DNA from 2 places in the Bifidobacterium sp. UTCIF-1 genome. Region 2 is predicted to be linked to the other one. Evidence: riboswitches for the same ligand, from Rfam matches in the RefSeq annotation. Region 2 holds a riboswitch; the other holds the start of a gene.
What was found. Region 2 has a riboswitch for thiamine pyrophosphate ahead of thiS (sulfur carrier protein ThiS). Riboswitches for the same ligand answer to the same signal wherever they lie in the genome.
Positions count from the first base shown of each region.

Region 1: linked by a shared signal. The riboswitch ahead of BW09_RS07015 (solute carrier family 23 protein) and the one ahead of thiS (sulfur carrier protein ThiS) in region 2 are both predicted to bind thiamine pyrophosphate.

Region 1 is NZ_JFAG01000013.1:34,914-40,020, reverse strand. Features, by position in the region: gene BW09_RS07025 (bacterial Ig-like domain-containing protein) at 1-565, shown strand, start outside; partial or broken gene BW09_RS07020 (DUF4143 domain-containing protein) at 774-1,256, opposite strand; TPP riboswitch at 1,494-1,590, shown strand; partial or broken gene BW09_RS07015 (solute carrier family 23 protein) at 1,639-2,973, shown strand; gene BW09_RS07010 (CoF synthetase) at 3,189-4,331, shown strand; gene BW09_RS07005 (acyl-CoA reductase) at 4,315-5,107, shown strand, end outside.
Region 2 is NZ_JFAG01000001.1:79,172-84,278, forward strand. Features, by position in the region: gene BW09_RS00335 (IS110 family transposase) at 1-1,017, shown strand, start outside; partial or broken gene BW09_RS00340 (thiazole synthase) at 1,025-1,408, opposite strand; gene thiS (sulfur carrier protein ThiS) at 1,491-1,685, opposite strand; TPP riboswitch at 1,872-1,973, opposite strand; gene argH (argininosuccinate lyase) at 2,053-3,534, opposite strand; gene BW09_RS00355 (DEAD/DEAH box helicase family protein) at 3,651-5,107, opposite strand, start outside.

The sequences.
Region 1 (5,107 bases), on a different contig from region 2:
GGACGATGCCACCAAGACCGCCGCTTTCGAGCTGACGGTCAAGGACAAGCCGGTCACGCCTCCTGCCGAGACGACGGTCGATGAGATCGCCGTGACCAAGCAGCCCGCGAAGACCGAGTACACGGTCGGCGACAAGTTCGACGCCTCCGGCCTCGAAGTGACCGCCAAGCTGTCCGATGGTGAGACCCGTGTGCTGGGCTCCGACGAGTACCTGCTCACCGGCTTCGATTCCTCCAAGGCTGCGGACGCTGTGACGGTGACCGTGACCTACACCGGCAAGGACGCGGGCAAGGATCTCAAGCCCGCCACCTTCACCGTGAAGGTCAAGGCGAAGGATGCCGGTTCCGACAATGGCGGCAACGGCAACCAGGGCAACCAGGGTGGCAATGGCAGCCAGAACCAAGGCAACCAGAACCAGTCCGACAAGAACAACAACAAGTCGGACGGCAAGGGTGACGGCAATCTGGTGAATACCGGTTCCGCTGTCGCCGGCGTGGCTGTCGCGATGCTGCTGCTGGCAGTGGCGGGCATCGCGCTGGCCGCCGTGCGCCGCAGTCGCCGGTAGCCGGTAGTCAGCACTCGGCAGTCGATTATCGATAATCGACTACCGAGTGTTCCCGGCAAACGTACGGCTGACAGCCGACCGGCTCGGTGCCGTACGGCACCATATTGCAGGTGCTATGTATGAGGCCGCCGTCCCTTTCCTTCAGGGACGGCGGCCTCGTCGTGTCATCTGGCTGATGCGCGTGTGCCGTTGGCGCCGGTGCGGCGTGTCATGGCCGCAATGTGGTGATGGGCGCGACGATTACTCCGTCCGGACGCGTGAAGCTGTAGGCTCCGGTACCGGTGAGCACCATGAGGAAGCTGGGCTCGGACATCTTGGAGGTATCCAGTCTTCCGGCCAGCTTCAACAGGTTCGAGGCACCCTCGTTGGTTAGTTTGTCTCCTCCGAGTTTGACCTCGATGAGACCATACCGTCCGTCACGCAAATGGACCACGGCATCGCATTCCAAACCGGTCTTGTCACGATAGTGGAACACCTGTCCGCCCAATGCGTCCGCATAGACGCGAAGATCGCGGATGCACATTCCTTCAAACAGTAGGCCGAAGGTCTCCAAGTCACGTAAAATGCCCTGAGGATTCACACCAAGGGCAGCCGCAGCGATGGACGGATCGACGAAATGCCGCGTATCCGCCGATCGAATGGCGGTTTTCGAACGAAGATTCGGATTCCATGCGGGCATGTCCTCGATGACATCCCGAAAGGCTCCATTTCCTTATTTGGACCGTTTTCGTTTCCTTGTTTGGCTGACGGATTTGTAACAGAATTCGTTACACTTCCGTCAGTTACACTTCCGTCAGCCGAGGTGGCAACCCGGCAACCCCGGCAACCCCGGCAACCCCGTCAATCGACATGACAAACCCGGCAATCTGGCCCGGCGCGGGATTTTCCTTGACTCGCAGCCGCTGTGTTTGCTACGGTGACCTCGAAACCGATTCGTAAGGGGCGCCTCTGGCTGAGACGGCATTCGCCGAACCCTTCGAACCTGTGAGCTCATACTCGCGTAGGGACTACGACGGTTGGACGCTTCCGTTCGACTCGAGAGCCGTGTGCGCATTGAGGGAGGAAGCAAGAAAGTGTCAATACGCAAGGAACTGACCGCCCAAAACGTCCTGCTGGGCTTCCAGCATGTGTTCGTCTCCAACGTCTGGCTCGACCCGGTGTTCGTGGCGGGCGCCATCGGCCTGCCGATCGCGTTGTCGTCGAACATGATCAACGCCATCTTCATCGTCTCCGGTCTGGTCACGCTGATTCAGGCCACCCGACTGGTGCGCCTGCCCGTGGTGCAGGGCCCGTCCGCCGCGTTCGACGCGCTGATGATCGCGGCCGGTACCGCCGGCATGCTGGGCGCGGCCAGCTCGTCCATCCTCATCGCCTCGCTGGTGTTCCTGGTACTGTGCCTGACCGGCGTCATCGAACGGATGCGGTTCCTGTTCTCCCCGCTGATCTCGGGTGTGGTCATCTTCATGGTGGGCGTATCCCTGTCCGGGTTCACGCTGAGCGAGTTCCTCGGCGGCGCTCCCGGCGACAAGACGTTCGCCGACCCCCGCATTCTCGCCGTGTCCATCCTGACCACGGCGATCGTGCTGGTGCTGTCCCTGCTTGGCAAGGGGCTGCTCAAATCGTTCTCCTTCCTGATCGCGCTCGTGGTGGGTACTGTGGTCGCCGCCGCGCTGGGCATGGTGGACTTCTCCCCTGTCGCATCAAAGGGCTGGCTTGGTCTGCCGACCTTCCTGCCTTACGGTCCGTTTACGTTCGATTGGAAGATTTTCGTACCGTTCTTCATCGCCTACATGGTCGCCGTGATGGAGGCGCTGGGCGTGTATCAGGCGGCTTCCGAGATTCAGGGCACCCCGCTTGAGCGCAAACAGGTGCGCTACGGCCTGGCCGGCGAGGCGGCCGGTTCCGCCATCTCCTCGCTCATCGGCGGCTTCACGACCACCGCGTACCCGCAGAACGTGGGTCTGCTGAACCTGACCGGTGAAGGCAAGCTGCGCACGCGCACGCCTGTGGTCATCGCCGCAGTGCTACTGCTGATCCTCGGCTTCGTGCCGAAGGCCGGCGCCCTGCTGTCCGTCATCCCCTCGGCGGTCGTCGGCGGCATCTTCCTGCCCGCTGCCGCCAGCCTGATCGTGACGGGCATCCGCACGCTGCGCAAGGTCGCCGACGACGAACGCCGTCAGATGGTGATCGGCATGTCCCTGCTACTCGGCATCGCGTTGCCGAAGGCGCTCGCCGGGCTGACCGGTGGCGCGAGCGTGTTCTTCGGCAACAACATCATGGTCGGCGTATTCTGCGCAATCATCCTCAACGCGCTGTTCGTGGCGCTGCCGGATCTGGTGGCTCGGCATCGCGCGCCGGGTGCCGCTGAACCGGTCGCGAACGTTGCGAATGCTTCCGCGAATGTAGCGGAGGCTACTGCGAACGGTGCAGAGGCTGCTGCGAACGTAGCGGATGCTGCTGCGAACGGTGCTGAGGCCACTGTGAACGTAGCGAAGGCTACTGCAGTCGCGCCATCCACAAATGTTGTGGATAACTCGAACGTCGCCAAGCGGGACTGAGTTCAGCGAACAATAATGCATATCAGGATTCAGACTATTCAGCGGAATCGGAGGGGAGCAGATCAATGACTGCAATGACTGGCGGGACCGATGTGAAGGCCGACGCGGGCCGTATCAAACAGGAGATTCTCGATTTCATCCACACCTACGGCTGCGAGCAGGCACCGGACGAGGCGTTCGACGACTTGGCCCGCGACGTGTTCACATACCAGTACACGTATGACTTGCCGTATCGCCGGTATTGCGCGGCAAAGCGCATCACGCCCGCCTCGTTGCGCGACTGGCGGGAGATTCCGCCGATGCCAGTGGACGGATTCAAGCACCTCACCCTGTCCACCCTCCCCACCGACCAGTGCGAAGCGGTGTTCATGACCAGCGGCACCACGCACGGCGGGGCGATGCGTGGCCGCAACTTCCACCCGGACCTGGAAGTGTGGGATGAGTCGATGATCGTGCCGTTCCGCCATTTCATCATGCCGGACCGCGAACGCATCCGCATCGCCGTGATCTCCCCCGCGTGGGACATGAACCAGAACTCGTCGCTCTCCCGCTACCTCACCAAGGCCGTGGAACAATGCGGCAGCGAGGGCAGCGGCATCTACTTCGACGAGCACGGACTCAAATTCGACGGCATCATCGACTTCCTGAACCGCGCAGTGGCCGACAACGAGCCGGTCATGCTGATGGGCGTTTCGTCGTCCTACCTGTATCTGCTCGACTACCTGCACGAGCACGACCTGACGTTCGCCTTGGCCGCCGACAGCCGCCTGTTCGATACCGGCGGATTCAAGAGCACCAAGCGCGACATCACCGAAGACCAGATGCTCGCCGAACTGGAGCAGACGTTGGGCGTGCCGCGCCACCATTGCGTCAACATGTACGGCATGACCGAGCTCAGCTCCCAGATCTACGACCAGAACATCCTGTCCTGGTACACGGACGGCACCAGCAATTATCTCAAGGCGAACCCCGCATGGGTGCGCACGGTGTTCCTGGATCCGAACACGCTGACGCCCGTCAAGGACGGCGAGACCGGCGTAATCGCCCACTACGACCTGGCCAACTGGAACTCCTGCATCGGCATCCTGACCGAGGACCTTGGCCACCGCACGCCGGACGGATTCCTGCTGCAGGGCAGGGCGAAGGGTGCCGAGGCCCGCGGATGCTCGATTGCGGTGGACGAGGTCATCAGTGCCAACCGCGGGTGAGGCTATGGGCGGCTACTCTATAGGTGATTCCGCTGTCGGCGGCTCTGTTATGGGTGATTCCGCGCTGGGCGTGAACGGTCGTGCGGATGCAATCCGTGCGGATGCATCCCAATCATCCCCGTTATCCTCGCCCGTTACCATCGATGTTTTTCATCTGCCCTCAGGCGTGGAACCCGCGGAATATGCGACCTATGACGTCACCACGGCGGCCGGCGTTCGGCAGTTGCGCTATCCCATGCTCAACGGTTCGGATATCACAGCCCTCGCGCGGCAGCTGACCGAGGCGCGCGCCCGCCGATTGGCCGCGATGAGCGTCAACGACATCCTCGACGTGCTTGCGCGCGCCGCCGAGCTGTGGACCGATCCCGATTTCAAGCTGCGGCGTCAGGCCGAGCTTCTCATCCCCGCGATCACCGGCTACCAGCCCGACATGGTGCGCATCGAACTGAAACGGTACATGCGACAGTTCCGTCGCCGCGAACTGCTGCGGTTCCTCGACGCCGAAATCGGACAGCCGGCCATGCTCGACGGATTCCGGCCCAACAAGGCGGGCGGCTATTCCCGGTATGTCGGCCCGCGCCTCACGTATCAGGTGTTCTCCAGCAACGTGCCGGGCATCCCGGTGTGGAGCATGGTCATGACCCTGCTGGTCAAAGGCGCGATCCTCGGCAAATCCTCGTTCTCGGAACCGGTGATGCCCGCATTCTTCGCACGCAGCATCGCTATGATCGACCCGGAACTGGCCGACGCCATCGCCGTGGTGCCGTGGAAGGGCG
Region 2 (5,107 bases):
CTCAGGCCGAACCGCGGCGTGCGACGCAAGGACGGGAAATCCGATCCCATCGACGCGATCGCCGCCGCGCGCGGCGTGCTCGCCGGCGAAGCGACGAGCCTGCCGAAAAGCTCGGACGGCTGGGTCGAGGCGCTACGGCACCTGAACGCGGAACGCTCCCAGCTGGTCGCGGCGATGACCATGCTGGCCAACTCCACCGGAGGCCTGCTGGTCACCGCCCCCGAACCGGTCAGGGAACGATACCGGGGGCTGCGCACCGAGACCCGCATGAACCACCTTGCCTCATGCCGGCCGTCAGGAGGCCTCGTCGCACACAGCGTGCTCACCGCGCTCAAAAGCGCCGCCAAGGCGTGGAAAACACTCAAGGAGCAGGCCGACCTGCTCGAGGAACGCATGCGCCGCATCCTCGAGGCCAACGCGCGTCCCCTGCTCGACATCTACTGCGCCGGCACCATCACTGCGGCCACGATCGCCATCGTCGCCGGGGACAACCCCGAACGCATCCGCGACGAGGCTGCGTTCGCCAAACTCTGCGGCGCGTGCCCCATCCCCGCGTCCAGCGGCAAAACCAACCGCCACAGGCTCAACCGGGGCGGCAACAGGCAAGGCAACATGGCGCTGCACCGCATCGCCATCGTCAGACTCAGATACCACCAGCCAACCCGCGACTACGTGTCAAAGAAAACCAGGGAAGGCAAAAGCAAACTCGAAATCATCCGCTGCCTCAAACGCTACATCGCCCGCGAAGCGTACAAGGCGCTTCTCGCCATACGCAACGGCAACGCAGGACAACGAGAAACACCGCGGGAACGCGGCGCGCGACTACGCCGTCTGCGCACGAGCCACGGCATCACGCAGCAACAGGTCGGCGAGGCATTGGCCGTACCCTCCAGCAGAATCAGCGAAATCGAACGCGGGACCCGCAACCTGCCCGAACTCGAACAACGCGCCACCCAATGGATACACTCCATCACCACCCCGACGACACAACACTCTCAACCATTTGACAATAAATAGGAGCATCGAAATCGGTGTGGCACACCTCTCGTGCGAGACGCGCGATGCGCACGGCCTCCTCGGCGTTGCGCGCGCCGGAGGTGTTCGGCAGCAGTGTGATGCCTTCGGGGATGTAGTCGAGCACGCTGTTCTCGGTGGTCTGGGCACGGCGCAATGCCATGGTGACGATCTGCGTGCCGGCGTGCTCGACGGTGGCCTTGATGAGGTTCAGGTCGTAACGACCGGAGCCCAGAATGAACCGGGACTCGAATTCATGGCCGCCGAGATTGAGAGGTTTGTCTTCGACCGGCAGCATCGGCGCTGCGGTGCCGACCGGATTGACGACCTTGGGCTGCGGCGGCAACGGCGTAGCTTCGACGGATGCTTCGGTGACCGGATTGATATTGCTCATGATGTTCCCTTCATTGGATTGATGATGTTTCCGGCTCTCCTTGTCACTGGAGGCCAATGGAGCCGACGGGTGAAGCGCGAAGTCAGCCACCCTGCACGAACTGCACGATCTCCATGACGCATTGGTCGTCGAGCATGGTTCCGGCACGTTTCTCGCGTGGGATAATCTCGCCATTGAGTTCGATGGCCACACGCTCGGCGCGGAATCCATGCGTTTCGAGATAGTCGGCCACACTGACCGGCTGCTCGAGCTTGACCTGCTCTCCGTTGACCTGCATTGCGGTCCCCTTTCCGAATACTAAAAAAGGGCGCACGAAACGAACCGTACCGTAAGTGGTGCGCCCATTCATGAACCCTGTCATGCGACCGCCAGCCTGTTTTTCGGCGCATTGGCTACGCCAACAAACAGCCTGTACGGCTTAGTTGTGTTCACGGAAACTGAAGACTGCTACGGGCAACTTGGCAAACCGCTCAACAACGATTCCTTACGGCGGCATGACCCGCGTCAAGTTCCCCGGTCGAAGCTGGCGCTTCCTCTCAGCCTTTCGGCTCCCGTTCGTTACAGTTGCCCAGTGTAGAGACCCTCTGTGACATATGGACAAATGAAAAAGCTCCCCTCTCGCGCGAGGGGGAGCCGTATGGCACTCAGAACGTGCCGGGCGCCTTGTAGGCGGAGCCGTCCGACGTGGAAGCCGGGAAGAGCTTGAGCTCCTCGACCTGCGCCTTGGCATCGGCGATCTGCTCGCGCACGCGACCGTAGGCGGTGCCTCCCTTGCCGTTGCGGGAGTCCACAGAACCGTGGCTGGAGAGCACCTGACGCACGCCCGGGGCCTTATCGGCAGGCAGGAATGCGGCGAAGGTGTCGATGAAGTCCTCGTCGGTCAGGTCCCAGAGCTCCTGGCCGCGACCTTCGGCGATCTTGACGCATGCGCCGGAGAGCTCGTGGGCATGGCGGAACGGCACGCCGTTCTTGACCAGCCATTCGGCGATGTCGGTGGCCAGTGCGAAGCCGGTGGGAGCCTCGGCTTCAAGACGGTCGGCGTCAAAGCGCATGGTGCGAACCATACCGGTGAAGGCGGGCAGCAGCACCTCCAGCGTGTCGACCTGATCGAACACGGCTTCCTTGTCTTCCTGCAGGTCGCGCGCGTATGCGGTCGGCAGGCCCTTCAACGTGGCCAGCAGACCGGTGAGATCGCCGATGAGACGGCCGGACTTGCCGCGGGCCAGCTCGGCGATGTCCGGGTTCTTCTTCTGCGGCATGATGGAGGAGCCTGTGGAATAGGCGTCATCAAGGCGCACGAACGCGAATTCCTGCGTGTTCCAGATGATGATCTCCTCAGAGAGACGGGAGATGTCCACGCCGGTCATGGCGGCGACGAACGCGAATTCGGCCACGAGGTCGCGCGCGGCAGTGCCGTCGATGGAGTTGTCGGTCACGCGGGAGAATCCGAGCTCGCGGGCTACGGCCTCCGGGTCGAGGCCAAGCGTGTTGCCGGCGAGCGCGCCGGAGCCGTACGGGGAGGCGTTGATGCGCTTGTCCCAGTCGATGAGGCGCTGCACGTCGCGGATGAGAGGCCAGGCGTGGGCCATGAGCTGGTGGGCCAGCAGCACCGGCTGGGCGTGCTGCATGTGGGTGCGTCCGGGCATCACGGTACGGCCGGCCTTTTCGCTCTGTTCGATGAGCGCGTTGACAAGGTCGAGCAGGAGCCCTGCGATCACGCGGGAGTGGCGGCGCAACCACATGCGGATCAGGCAGGCAATCTGATCGTTGCGTGAGCGTCCGGCGCGAAGCTTGCCGCCGAGCTCGTCACCGGCAATGTCGATCAGGCCGCGTTCGAGCGCGGTGGCCTCGTCCTCATCGTCTTCGATGGGTGCGAAGGAGCCGTCGTCCACCCGGCGCTGCAGGGTGTCGAGCGCATCTTCCATGCGCTGAAGCTCGTCAGCGGTCAGAAGTCCGGCGCGGCCGAGCGCGCGGGCGTGGGCTCGCGAGCCGGCGATGTCATCGTCCGCGAGGCGCCAGTCGAACTGGGTGGACTTGGACAGGCGGGCCAGCTCGGGCGAGGGGCCGGAGGTGAAGCGGCCGCCCCACAGGGCGAGGTGTTCGGACTGCTGGTTGGATTCGGTCATGCGTTACTCCTTCGCGTTCCTGCGCGTCATGCGATATCCCGGGGGGGGAATGCGCGTGCGTGCACGATGGCGCACTTTACATGCATTCATATGGTTTGCGACTGTCTGTCAGAGTATCAGCGTTGGGCTACATCACGCGGCGTATCGTCCGATTCCTCCTCGCCTTTCGCAATTCGCATCTTTTCAAGCGTTTCATCGACATCGAATCCACCTCCCAACACGAAACGCCTCAGCAGGTTTCGCACTGTCCGATTCGCTTTGGGCTGTGAAATAATCACACCCATCCATACTTCTAGCGTGGATTTCGATAACTTTTTGTCGATGGAGTCATACAAGGCATCAAGCCGTCCGAATTCGTTGATGTTCGCCTCAGTGATGAACTGGCCTATGAACTCCTCTACGAGAGAGCGCCGCACTCCGAAGTAGCCCACGAGCTTGTCTATCTGTCCGTCCTTCTCACGCCGCGCATAACGGGTGATGTAGCCACGCAATGTCATGCCGTCCTCGACGGTCACATCACCACGTTCCACGTCACGCAAGAACAGTTCCGCGAGTCGTTGTTCATCGGCCGAGAGCGTCGCGAACGAGCGGTGCAATTCCGTCGTCACCTTGGTCAATTCAGCGCTTTCTTCGCGCAACGCTTTGAGCCATTTGGTGAAGTTGGCATTCATGTAATCCGTGTCTATCAGCCCGGTATCGATGGCGGTCAGATACCCGTCCAGCTCATACGGAGCTTCGTCGTCATCCTTGCCGTCACCCGGCGCGTTGTCTCCTTCCGACTTGTCACCGAAGAGCTCCTTGTATCGTTGCGCCAGTATCAGATATGTGCGTTGGTCAAGCTCCGGGCGCACGTTCACTGAGTCGCCATTCTCATCCGTGAACTCGAATGATTCTTTGTTCCCGTCGAATCCTTGTACTTTCGCCGCTTCCAGGAATTGATTGAGCTCCACAAATTCCTTGGCGAACTTGCGCTTGGATTCCACCGACTCGGGCAGCTGCCGCAGGTCCGATTGCCCTGAATCGTTGAACACGCTTAGAATCTCCCGGTAACGCGCATTCATGGAGGCCACGTTCTGTGGCAGTTTTTGTACGAACAGGTCGAGTGGCCGGTCACCGGAATAAAGCCTGACCGCACGCGCGATGTTGTCGCGCATGGTATGGGGCTTGCGATAGTAACGAATCATTCCAAAGGGCTTGTCCGGTCCGAAGAGTCGATTGGTGCGGCTGAACGCCTGAATAATGCTTTTGCTTTCGTTTTCAATTACCTTATCGAGATACAGCGTGTTCACCCATTTCGAGTCGAAGCCGGTAAATCCGAAGTACAGAGCGTTCGGGAAGGATCGCCGGATGTCCTGCAGCATGTCGCCAAAGGTGGAGCGATGACATTCATCAGCGATGAAGACGATGCGCTTGCTTGCCATATTGTCCAATTCGGCTTGGGTAACGCCGCCTTCGCCAAGCTTGATGTTGCTCATTTTCTGGATTGAGGTGACGATAAGCGTGTCCTTTGGATCCGCGCTGGCAAGACGATGTCGCAGCACGCCGGTGTTCTCGGTGCCCTGCACATCATCCT